Arthrobacter sp. ERGS1:01: one gene and its partners. The protein of the gene in region 3 interacts with the protein of the main gene of each other region in a pairwise test. Links are inferred from orthologs where the notes say so. Each region holds a gene or a part of one and is shown on either strand. Other genes may lie near its edges. The genes, in order: trhO, dnaE and rplL.

Region 1 (3,118 bases), 280 kb from region 3 along the record:
TTGCGCCTCAAAACATCCAAGGCCCGGGCCGCCACGCGTCACACAATCTTGACGCTGGCATGTGAGCTGGATTACGGTGAGTACCATACAACAACGCTCAATGAGGAGAATGTTTGGCCATGCCACAGGAATCAGAGTTGAAAACCCGCGTACGCCAGGTGTGGCACGCCGTCTGGGACGACGGCGACGTCGACGCCCTGGACTCATTGCTGGCCGACGATTTTGAGCGGACCGCCCATGGATCGACCCATCCGCTCAGCGCCGCGGAGTTCAAGGACGCGGTCCGCACCACCCGCGAAGCGTTCCCGGACCTGACCACCACGGTTGAGGACCTAATCGAGCAGGACGGTCATCTGGCGATCTATTGGAGCAGCACCGGCACCCACCGCAACGAATTCTTCGGCGTCCCGGCCACGAACCGCCAGGTCAACACCTACGGCTCGAATTTCTGCACGTTCACCGACGGCCGGCTCAGCAAGGAACGCGTCACCTGGGACCCCCGCCAACTATTGACCGCCCTGGGCATCACATCACTGGGAGACGACTAATGACCGACACCATGCTTACCCCGCCGCAGCTCAACGATCCCGACCCCGCCATGATGAGGGGCTTCAACCGCCAATTCGTCACGGGAGTCACCGTGGTCACCACCCGGGAGGGGGAAAAGGCACGCGGCCTGGCCGTGAATTCCTACGCCACGGTGTCCCTGGACCCGCCGCTGATCATGGTCTGCATCCAGCGCACCTCATCGACCTACCCGGCCCTGCACGCGGCAACCCACCTCGGCGTGAACATCCTGGCCAACGACCAGCGCGACGTCGTCTCGGTGTTCTCCTCCAAGGCGGAGGACAAATTTGCCACGATCGACTGGCATGAGGGGCCGCACGGCTCCCCGCTGATTGACGGTTCGGCGGCCATGCTCGAAGCGGAAATCCGTGAACGGTTCCAGGCCAAGACCCACACGGTGTTTATTTGCCGGGTCCGCCATGCCGACGTGAACGACAAAGCGCCCATGGTCTACAAGGCCGCCCGTTTCTACGACGGCGACAGCCTGCAGGAACTGCCCCCGGAGTAGCCGGGCGCACCCGGCCGGGGACGCCGTCGTCGTTCTTTGGCTAGTCCGTGCAACCCTGGGGGCACTGCAGGGTGGCCGGGTCGGCGGAGCAGTCGGCGCAGTACAGGTTCAGGTTGCGGCAGCTCGGGTTGGAGCAATTCTCGAACTTGTTGGTGGGGTTTTCGCAACGGATGCAGCGGCCGATCGTGGCGGCCTCGTCGCTGAATTCCATGTGCATGCGCTTGTCGAACACGTACAGCGAGCCCTCCCACAGGCCCTTGTCCTTGAACGTCTCCCCGTAGCGGACGATCCCGCCGTCCATCTGGTAGACCTCCTTGAAGCCGCGGTTCACCATGAGTGAGCTGAGGACCTCGCAACGGATGCCGCCCGTGCAGTAGGTGACCACGGGCTTGTCCTTGAGGTCGTCATACTTGCCGGAGTCGAGTTCGGTGATGAAGTCGTGGGTGGTGGCGACGTCGGGGACGATCGCGTTCTTGAATTTGCCGATTTGGGCTTCGAAGGCGTTGCGGCCGTCAAAGAAGACGACCTCCTCGCCGGCGGTCTTCTTGGCTGCGACGAGCTCGTGAAGTTCCTCGGGCTTGAGGTGCGTGCCTCCGCCGACGACGCCGTTTTCGTCGACTTTCAGTTCGCCGGGGGCGCCGAAGCTCACGATTTCATCGCGGGCCTTGACGCTCAGGCGCGGGAAATCGTCGCCCGTGCCGTCGGACCACTTGATGTCGATGTCCTTGAAGCCGGCGTATTCGCGGGTGGTCTTCAGGTACTGCTTGAGGTCCTTGATGTCGCCGCCGACGGTTGCGTTGATGCCGTCCTTGGAGATGAGGATCCGGCCCTTGAGCCCGAGCTTCTCGCACAGGGCCCGCTGCCAGAGCCGCACCGCGTCCGGGTCCCGGACAGGGGTAAAACCGTAAAAGAGCACAATCTTGTTCAAAGCCACGTATTTAAGCGTACTTTGTGCCGCCAAATGCGGGCCCGCGCGTGGATCGCCCGGGCTGTTCGTGGCAAGGGGGTCCGGTGCGGCATAGGCTTGGTGCATGACATCTGGTTCCACTGAACTTGAGGAACTGTTAGACGCCTGGTTTGCCGGTTGGACAGCGCTTCGAAGTTACAAAACCGCCTTTGACACCGGCTATCCCGCCGCCCTGCGCCTGGACCGCAGCGGCGACTGGGAATACTTCATCTGCGATCCGCAACCGGCGCCCTTCGCATTGCTTGCCGCCGAGGTGGCCCGCTCCACGAACCGGGCCATGTGCGTGCTTGGCCCGGACATCCACCGCTACGTCAAGCAGGCCCATGAGGCCGGGCTGGGCATGCTGTCGGTGTCGGAACAAGTCATGACGGTCGACATGGACATGCAGGACAACCAGGACCCGTTCCTCGTGGAGCCCGAATTGGAGCTCCAGGTGACCCGTATTGGCGGGCGCCGGGTGGCCAGTGCCTGCGATGCGCGATTTTCCGGAGCCATTGTGAACGGTACGACGGTGCTGGCCAGCGGCAAGGTGGCGATCTACGGCGAATACGCCATTTTCGACCAGGTCGAAACCCACCCGGAGCACCGGCGCCACGGCTATGGCCGGCTCATCATGCAATCGCTGACGGCCCACGCCAAGGAGTATCCCGTGACGACGGGTCTGTTGTTGGCCAGCACCGACGGGCAGCGGCTGTACTACAAGATGGGGTGGCGCAGCGTGGCTGCCGTGACGGTGCTGGTGCCGCGGGCCCGTTTGGAGCGCGGCCTGGCCTGAGGGACCGGCCCGAACGGGTTGTGCCTGGCGGGGCGCCGGGGCACGCGCCGTTGGACGCCGTCGTCGGTCTTCCCGGGCGGTGACACAATGATGGGGTGTCCGCCAACAATTCGTTGATCTCCCTGCTTGGCCGGGGTGAGAGCCCTGCCCAGCTTCAGCATGTCCGCCGCATCCCGGCGCGCCAGGCCGTGACGGTGCCGTGGCCGGACTGGGCGCATTCCGATCTGGTGGAGGCATACTCGCGCTTGGGTGTTGCGTCGCCGTGGCGGCACCAGGTGGCCGGGGCCGAGGCCGCGCATGA
Region 2 (4,223 bases), 2.3 Mb from region 3 along the record:
GCTGATCGCGCCCAGCATCAGGTCCCGCGGCAGCCAGACTGCGTAGTCGGTGCCGTTGCCATAGAACGCCCCGCCCGGTGCGGCCAGCCACCACACGACACCCCAGCCGATCCCGGCAAGGGCCGAACCCAGCAGCCACCGCTGCCAGGTGCCGGCCGTCGACAAAGGCGCGTGCACACCGCCGGGCCGCGCATGGCGGCGCGGCACGGGCGCGGCGGCACCCGTGGCCTGACCGGCGTCGAACCCTGGGTAACCGGTGCTTTCGGGCAGCTTTTCACTCATGGCACCACCCTAACCCGTCAACCCGCGCCTTCCGGCTATCCCTCAAGGCAGGTGGGGCCCAGCAGGACCTTCAGGTCGCCAAAGAGTGCCGGCGTGGGGTTGACCCGGTGGTGTAGCGGCAGCTTCATGACCTTGATGCTGCGGGTTCCGCTCAGGTGCATCTTGACCTCGGTGTTGCCCCGGTGGGTGCCCAGCACGTCCTTGAGCGCCAGCAGCACCGGTTCTGTGGCCTTGTGTTCGGGCATGGAGATCACCAGCGGGCCGGCCAGTCCCTCGGTCAGATCCGGCACCGAGAGTTCCATGGCGTTGAGCGTGATGGCGCCGTCGTCGCGCTTTTGCAGCCGTCCCTTGATGACCACGATCAGGTCCTCGGCCAGGATGGTGGCGATGGGGCCGTAGACCTGGCCAAAGAACATGACCTCCACCGAGCCGCCCAGGTCCTCCACCTCGCAGCGCGCATACGGGTTGCCGCTGCTCTTGGCGATGCGCCGCTGGAGGCTGGTGATCATGCCGGAGATCGTGATGATGTGGCCGTCCTGGGGGCCGTCATCCGCCAGCACCTGGGTGATGGACATGTCCGCGTTCTGGCTCAGGATCCCTTCCAGGCCCTGCAACGGGTGGTCGGAGACGTACAGGCCCAGCATGTCGCGCTCGAAGGCGAGCTTGTCCTTCTTTTCCCACTCGGGCAAATCCGGGATGTCGGTGACGAGCGCGGACTCTTGTTCGGCGTCGTCGCCCCCCAGCCCGGCGAAGAGGTCGAACTGACCCACGGCCTCGTTGCGCTTAAGGGTGATGACGGAGTCGATGGCCTCCTCATGGATCATCGCCAGGGCCCGGCGCGGGTGGCCCAGGGAGTCGAACGCACCGGATTTGATGAGGGATTCAATGGTGCGCTTGTTGCAGACCACGGCCGGGACCTTCATGAGGAAGTCGGAGAAGCTTTCAAAGTTCCCCTTTTCCTTCCGGGACTCGACCAGGGCGTTGACCACGTTGGAGCCGACGTTGCGGATGGCGCCCATGCCGAAGCGGATATCCTTGCCGACCGGGGTGAAGTTCAGCGCCGACTCGTTGACGTCGGGGGCGAGCACGGTAATGCCCATGTGGCGGCACTCGTTCAGGTACAGCGCCGACTTGTCCTTGTCGTCACCGACGGACGTCAACAGGGCTGCCATGTACTCGGCCGGGTAGTGCGCCTTCAGGTAGGCGGTCCAATAGCTGACCACGCCGTATGCCGCCGAGTGGGCCTTGTTGAAGGCGTAGTCGGAGAACGGCAGCAGGATTTCCCACAGCGTCTTGACAGCGGCGTCGGAGTAGCCGTTGTCGAGCATGCCCTGGTGGAAGCCGGCGTACTGCTTGTCCAGCTCGGACTTCTTCTTCTTACCCATGGCGCGGCGCAGGATGTCGGCCCGGCCCAGCGAGTAGCCGGCCAGCTTCTGCGCGATCGACATCACCTGCTCCTGGTACACGATCAAACCGTAGGTTCCGCCCAGGATCTCCTCCAGGGGCTCCTCAAGCTCCGGGTGGATGGGGGTGATGGGTTGCAGGCCGTTTTTGCGCAACGCATAGTTCGTGTGGGAGTCCGCACCCATGGGACCGGGCCGATACAGGGCCAGGACGGCCGAGATGTCCTCGAAGTTGTCGGGGCGCATGAGTTTGAGCAGCCCGCGCATGGGGCCGCCGTCGAGCTGGAACACGCCCAGGGTGTCGCCGCGCGCCATGAGTTCATAGGAGCCGGGGTCATCGAGCGCCAGCCCCTCCAGGTCAAGCTCAAAGTCCTGGTTGGCCTTGATGTTCTCCAGCGCGTCCGTGATGATCGTGAGGTTTCGCAACCCCAAAAAGTCCATTTTGATCAGCCCCAGGCCCTCGGCCGTGGGGTAGTCGAACTGGGTGATGACCTGGCCGTCCTGGAATCGGCGCATGATCGGGATGACGTCGATGATCGGGTCGGAGCTCATGATGACGCCGGCGGCGTGCACGCCCCACTGGCGTTTGAGCCCCTCCAGGCCCTTGGCCGTCTCAAAGACCTTGGCGGCTTCCGGATCGGTCAACAGGAGCTGGCGGAAGTCCCCGGCCTCGCCGTAGCGCTTGGACTTGGGGTCCTCGATGTCGTGCAGCGGGATGTCCTTGGCCATGACGGCCGGCGGCAGCGCCTTGGTGAGGGACTCGCCCATGCTGAACGGGTAGCCCAGCACGCGGGAGGAATCCTTGAGCGCCTGCTTGGACTTGATGCTGCCGTAGGTGACGATCATGGCCACACGCTCGTCGCCATACTTTTCGGTCACGTACTTGATGACCTCATGCCGGCGACGATCATCGAAGTCGACGTCGAAGTCGGGCATGGAGACGCGTTCCGGGTTCAGGAAGCGCTCAAAGATCAATCCGTGGTGGATCGGATCCAGGTCGGTGATGCGCATGGCGTAGGCCACCATGGAACCGGCACCCGAACCACGGCCGGGTCCCACCCGGATGCCGTTGTCCTTGGACCAGTTGATGAAGTCGGCCACCACCAGGAAGTAGCCGGGGAAGCCCATCTTGTTGATGACGCCCAGCTCGTAATCGGCGCGCTCACGAACGTTGTCGGGGATGCCGCCCGGGTAGCGGTAACGGAGCCCCGTATCGACCTCCTTGACCAGCCAGGACGTTTCGTCGTCGCCGGGCGGGCAGGGGAACTTGGGCATGTAGTTGGCGTTCTCGTTGAACGAGACCTCGCACCGCTCGGCGATGAGCAGCGTGTTGTCGCAGGCCTCGGGCAGTTCGGAGAACAGGGCGCGCATTTCCGCCGGCGACTTCAGGTAGTAGCCGCTGCCGTTGAACGCGAAGCGGGAGCCGCCGTTGTCATAGGTGGGTTCGAGCAGCGTGGAGCCCGACTGCAGGGCCAGCAGGGCCTCGTGGGCCTTCGCGTCATGTTCGTGCGTGTAGTGGAGGTCGTTCGTGGCGACAAGGGGAATCTGCAGTTCCCGGGCCAGCTTGAGCAGGTCCTTCGTGACGCGGCGCTCAATGTCGAGCCCGTGGTCCATGAGCTCGCAGAAGTAGTTTTCCTTGCCGAAGATGTCCTGGAATTCGGACGCGGCGGCCTTGGCCTCGTTGTATTGGCCCAGCCGGAGCTTGGTCTGCACCTCGCCGGACGGGCACCCGGTGGTGGCGATCAGGCCGGGGTGGTACTCGTTGAGCAGTTCGCGGTCCAGGCGCGGGTACTTGCCGAACACCGAATCCAGGGAGGCCAGGGAGGACGCGCGAAACAGGTTGCGCATGCCCTGGTTGTTGTAGCTGAGCAGCGTCATGTGCGTGTAGGAGCCACCGCCGGAGACATCGTCCTTCCGCTGGCTCTCGTCCGTGCGCCACTTCACGCGGGTTTTGTCGGTGCGGGCCGTGCCCGGGGTGACATAGGCCTCCACGCCGATGATGGGCTTGACGCCGGCGTCGGTGGCCTTCTTCCAAAAGTCGAACGCCCCGAAAAGGTAGCCGTGGTCGGTGGTGGCCAGGGCCGGCATGCCCAGCCGGTTGGTCTCCTCGAACAGCTCCGTCAGGCGCGCGGCACCGTCAAGCATGGAGTATTCGGTGTGCGTGTGAAGATGGACAAAACTGTCAGTCGATGAGCTAGCCACCGCACCATTCTACGGTGGCCGCCTGAGTGCCGACGCCCAAGTTCGGGTGCCCCTCCCCTACCCCGACGCGGTATCACCTTTGGCACCTTCCCGCCCAACGCGGTATCACCTTTGGCGCCAAATGGCGGAACGCCCTCCCACCAGGTGAGAGAGCGTTCCGCTCCATTGCGCCAAAGCTGATACCGGGTCGCGGGAAATCGAACCAAAGGTGATACCGCGTCAGTGGAAATCGAGCCAAAAGTGATACGGCGTTGGGTCTAGTGGTCTCCGCGGAGGTGGCCCAGGGCGTAGTCGAGGTCCTGCGGGTAGGGGCTCGTGACGCTGACCCACTCCCCT
Region 3 (3,121 bases):
CGGATCTCCCAGGACGAAGTGGCCGCGGCCTCCCACCAGCGTGCCGCCGCGGCTGTTGCGGCCGGGGTGTTCGACGACGAGATCGCCCCCGTCACGCTGGTCCAACGCAAGGGCGACGACCTGGTTTTGACCGGTGATGAGGGCATCCGCGCCAACACCACGGTGGAGACCCTGGCCCCGCTGCGGCCGGCATTCTCCGCCGACGGCGCCATCACCGCCGGCAACTCCTCCCCCTTGTCCGACGGCGCGGCCGCCATGGTGCTGACCACGCGCGCCTACGCCGAGGCCCACGATCTGCCCTGGCTGGCCGTTGTGGGCGCCCCGGGACAGGTGGCAGGCCCCGACAACTCCCTGCATTCCCAGCCCTCCCACGCGATCCAAAGCGCGCTGGACAAAGCCGGCTGGACCACGGACGACCTCGACTTCCTTGAAATCAACGAGGCCTTCGGCTCGGTGGTGGTGCAGTCCCTGCGCGATCTCGACGTGCCGCTGGAAAAGTGCAATATCCACGGCGGCGCCGTAGCACTGGGCCACCCGATCGGCGCCTCCGGCACCCGGCTGGCGCTGCACGCCGCCCTTGAACTCTCCCGCAGGGGCTCCGGCAAGGCCGCCGTGGCGCTCTGCGGCGGTGGCGGCCAGGGCGAGGCGTTGCTCCTGTTCCGGGACGCGAAGTGAGCACCGAACCCCAGGGCCACGCCCGGGTCAGCGCGGATGCCGCCGCACGCGGGCTGAGCGTGGAGATCTTTCCCCGCCCCGCAGCCAACTCGCTGGTGGAGGCCGCCTCCCTCATGGGCATCGAGCCGTCAGACATCGTGAAGTCGCTGGTGGTCAAGCGCAGCGACGACACTTTCCTGTTTGCCCTGGTGCCCGGCGGCCGGTCCATTTCCTGGCCCAAGTTGCGCGCCGTGGTGGGGGTCAACAAGCTGCAGATGCCCAAGGCCGACGTCGCCCTGGCCGCCACCGGCTACGAGCGCGGCACCATCACTCCCCTGGGCAGCACCACCGCCTGGCCGCTTTACGTGGACGAGGCGGTGCTGGGTCGCCGGGTCGCCATGGGTGCGGGCGAGCACGGCTACAGCATGTTCGTCGACGCCGACGCCCTCATCGCCGCCTTCGAAGCCACCGTGGCGGACATCTCTGTCCCCGAGTAGCAACGCCGTATCATCTTTGGCGCTCCCCGGGGCGACGCCGTATCACCTTTGGCGCTGATTTGATGAACGCCGTATCACCTAGAGATCGCAAGGTGATACGGCGTTCATCGTTTTCCCGCCAAAGGTGATACCGCGTCCGCCGTTTCGGCACCAAAAGTGATACCGCGTCCGGGGGAAGGGCGCCAAAAGTGATACGGCGTCGGGACGCAAAGAAGCCCCGCACCAAACGGTGCGGGCTTCTTCGTGAAAAGCGAGAGATTACTTGAGGGTAACCGTGGCGCCGGCAGCCTCGAGGGCTTCCTTTGCCTTCTCGGCAGCTTCCTTGGTGGCGCCTTCGAGGACAGCCTTGGGAGCGGAGTCAACGACGTCCTTGGCTTCCTTGAGGCCGAGGGACGTGATGGCGCGCACCTCCTTGATGACTGCAATCTTCTTGTCGCCAGCGGACTCGAGGATAACGTCGAATTCGGTCTGCTCTTCAGCTTCTTCAGCTGCGGCACCGGCCGGACCGGCAACTGCAACAGCAGCAGCGGTAACTTCGAAGACCTCTTCGAACTTCTTCACGAACTCGGAGAGCTCGATGATGGTCAGTTCCTTGAAAGCTTCAATGAGCTCGTCGTTGGTGAGCTTAGCCATGGGTGGCGCTCCTTCTGTGTACTTGGCCCGGAGGCCGAATCTTAAAACCTAAGCCCTCATGGATTTAGGGAAAAACTACAGGGGACAAGCCCCCATGAGGACTAGGCCTCGGTGGTCTCTGCTTCAGCAGCCGGTGCTTCTTCAGCGGCGGGAGCTTCTTCAGCAACCGGAGCTTCTTCGGCGGGTGCGGCTTCAGCCGGAGCGCCTTCGGCAAGCTTGAGGCGCAGGGCGTCGAGGGTGCGCGCAGCGGCGGCCATCGGAGCCTTGAGGATGCCGGCAACCTTGGCCAGCTGCAGCTCGCGGGATTCCAGAGCTGCCAGTGCGGCAACCTCAGAAGCGTCGAGAGCCTTGCCTTCGAAGATACCGGTCTTGATGATCAGTGCCTTGTTGGCCTTTGCAAAATCCGTCAGGCTCTTTGCTGCCGCAACAGCGTCACCCTTGATGAAAGCAATGGCGGTGGGGCCGCTGAGCTGACCTTCGAAAGCGTCAACACCAGCTTCCTTGGCCGCAATGGCAGTCAGGGTGTTCTTTACAACCGAGAACTTGGTGTCCTGGCCGAGAGAAACGCGCAGCTCCTTGAGCTGTGCAACGGTGAGCCCACGGTATTCGGTTAGGACTGCTGCAGTCGACTCGTTGAAATCTTGTGCGATTTCTGCAACTGCGGCCACCTTTGTTGGCGTTGCCATAACCCTCCTTCCGGGAATTAGTGCCGGTCCTTCAGGTCCCCATCCGCGCCACCCTTGCGGGATCAAACGGAAAAACAAAACGCCCCGCACAGATGTACGGGGCGTTTTCGCAGCGGATCCTTTGTGGATTTTCATCCAGGTTCAACACTGCTCATAAGCTTTGTGCACCTGCGCTGGCCGTCCTGATACGGACTTTCGGATGAAAACCTGCCCGGCTCCAACGTTGCAAGGCGCATGATGCACCTGGCTCGTGGGGGTGATTTCCATCGACCAACGGTCTTTGGTTCTTCAAGGTTATACGACGCCGGTCCCCGACTCCAAATCGGCGGGTGCTCCGAAGCGTGCTACAGGGCGGAGTCGAACTCCTTTTGCCACTGCCCCGTGACCCCGGCGGCGGTGAATCCCAGCTGGTCGTTGACGGAGATCATGTAGTTGTTGTCGGCGGCGTTCCAGGTGTAGACGGTGCGCGAATGCGGAAACTCGACGGCCAGCCGTTCGAGGTTGGCGACCTTGATCTGCAGGCCAAGCTCCCGGCCCCGGTGGTCGGGGTCCACGATGGTGTCGTCCTGGTAGACGACGTCGTCGCGCTCGCCCAGCACCGAGATCGAGGTGAAGGCCACCAGCTCGCCGGTGGCGACGCATTCGGCCGCC

Evidence for each region.
Region 1: the proteins of rplL (region 3) and trhO interact in binary tests that used the Escherichia coli proteins (3 or more experiments, as listed by UniProt). The link is inferred for Arthrobacter sp. ERGS1:01 from one-to-one orthologs.
Region 2: the proteins of rplL (region 3) and dnaE interact in binary tests that used the Escherichia coli proteins (3 or more experiments, as listed by UniProt). The link is inferred for Arthrobacter sp. ERGS1:01 from one-to-one orthologs.

Annotation. Positions count from the first base shown.
Region 1 is NZ_CP012479.1:3,568,402-3,571,519, forward strand. What follows is about bases 63-3,032. They hold trhO (oxygen-dependent tRNA uridine(34) hydroxylase TrhO), read right to left. Parts: upstream 2,010-3,032; coding sequence 1,116-2,009; downstream 63-1,115. Other genes in these bases: AL755_RS24195 (ester cyclase), read left to right, coding at 120-548; AL755_RS24200 (flavin reductase family protein), read left to right, coding at 548-1,075; AL755_RS20110 (GNAT family N-acetyltransferase), read left to right, coding at 2,107-2,817. UniProt on the Escherichia coli protein: Catalyzes oxygen-dependent 5-hydroxyuridine (ho5U) modification at position 34 in tRNAs, the first step in 5-carboxymethoxyuridine (cmo5U) biosynthesis.
Region 2 is NZ_CP012479.1:986,651-990,873, reverse strand. The notes cover bases 118-4,192. They hold dnaE (DNA polymerase III subunit alpha), read right to left. Parts: upstream 3,831-4,192; coding sequence 318-3,830; downstream 118-317. Other genes in these bases: AL755_RS08315 (RluA family pseudouridine synthase), read right to left, coding at 4,145-4,192; AL755_RS08325 (hypothetical protein), read right to left, coding at 118-282. Also shown: more of AL755_RS08325, read right to left, coding at 1-117; more of AL755_RS08315, read right to left, coding at 4,193-4,223. UniProt on the Escherichia coli protein: DNA polymerase III is a complex, multichain enzyme responsible for most of the replicative synthesis in bacteria. This DNA polymerase also exhibits 3' to 5' exonuclease activity. The alpha chain is the DNA polymerase catalytic subunit.
Region 3 is NZ_CP012479.1:3,285,269-3,288,389, forward strand. The notes cover bases 98-3,070. They hold rplL (50S ribosomal protein L7/L12), read right to left. Parts: upstream 1,785-3,070; coding sequence 1,410-1,784; downstream 98-1,409. Other genes in these bases: AL755_RS18835 (acetyl-CoA C-acetyltransferase), read left to right, coding at 98-675; AL755_RS18840 (aminoacyl-tRNA deacylase), read left to right, coding at 672-1,151; rplJ (50S ribosomal protein L10), read right to left, coding at 1,886-2,470; AL755_RS18855 (GNAT family N-acetyltransferase), read right to left, coding at 2,815-3,070. Also shown: more of AL755_RS18835, read left to right, coding at 1-97; more of AL755_RS18855, read right to left, coding at 3,071-3,121. UniProt on the Escherichia coli protein: The binding site for several of the GTPase factors involved in protein synthesis (IF-2, EF-Tu, EF-G and RF3). Is thus essential for accurate translation.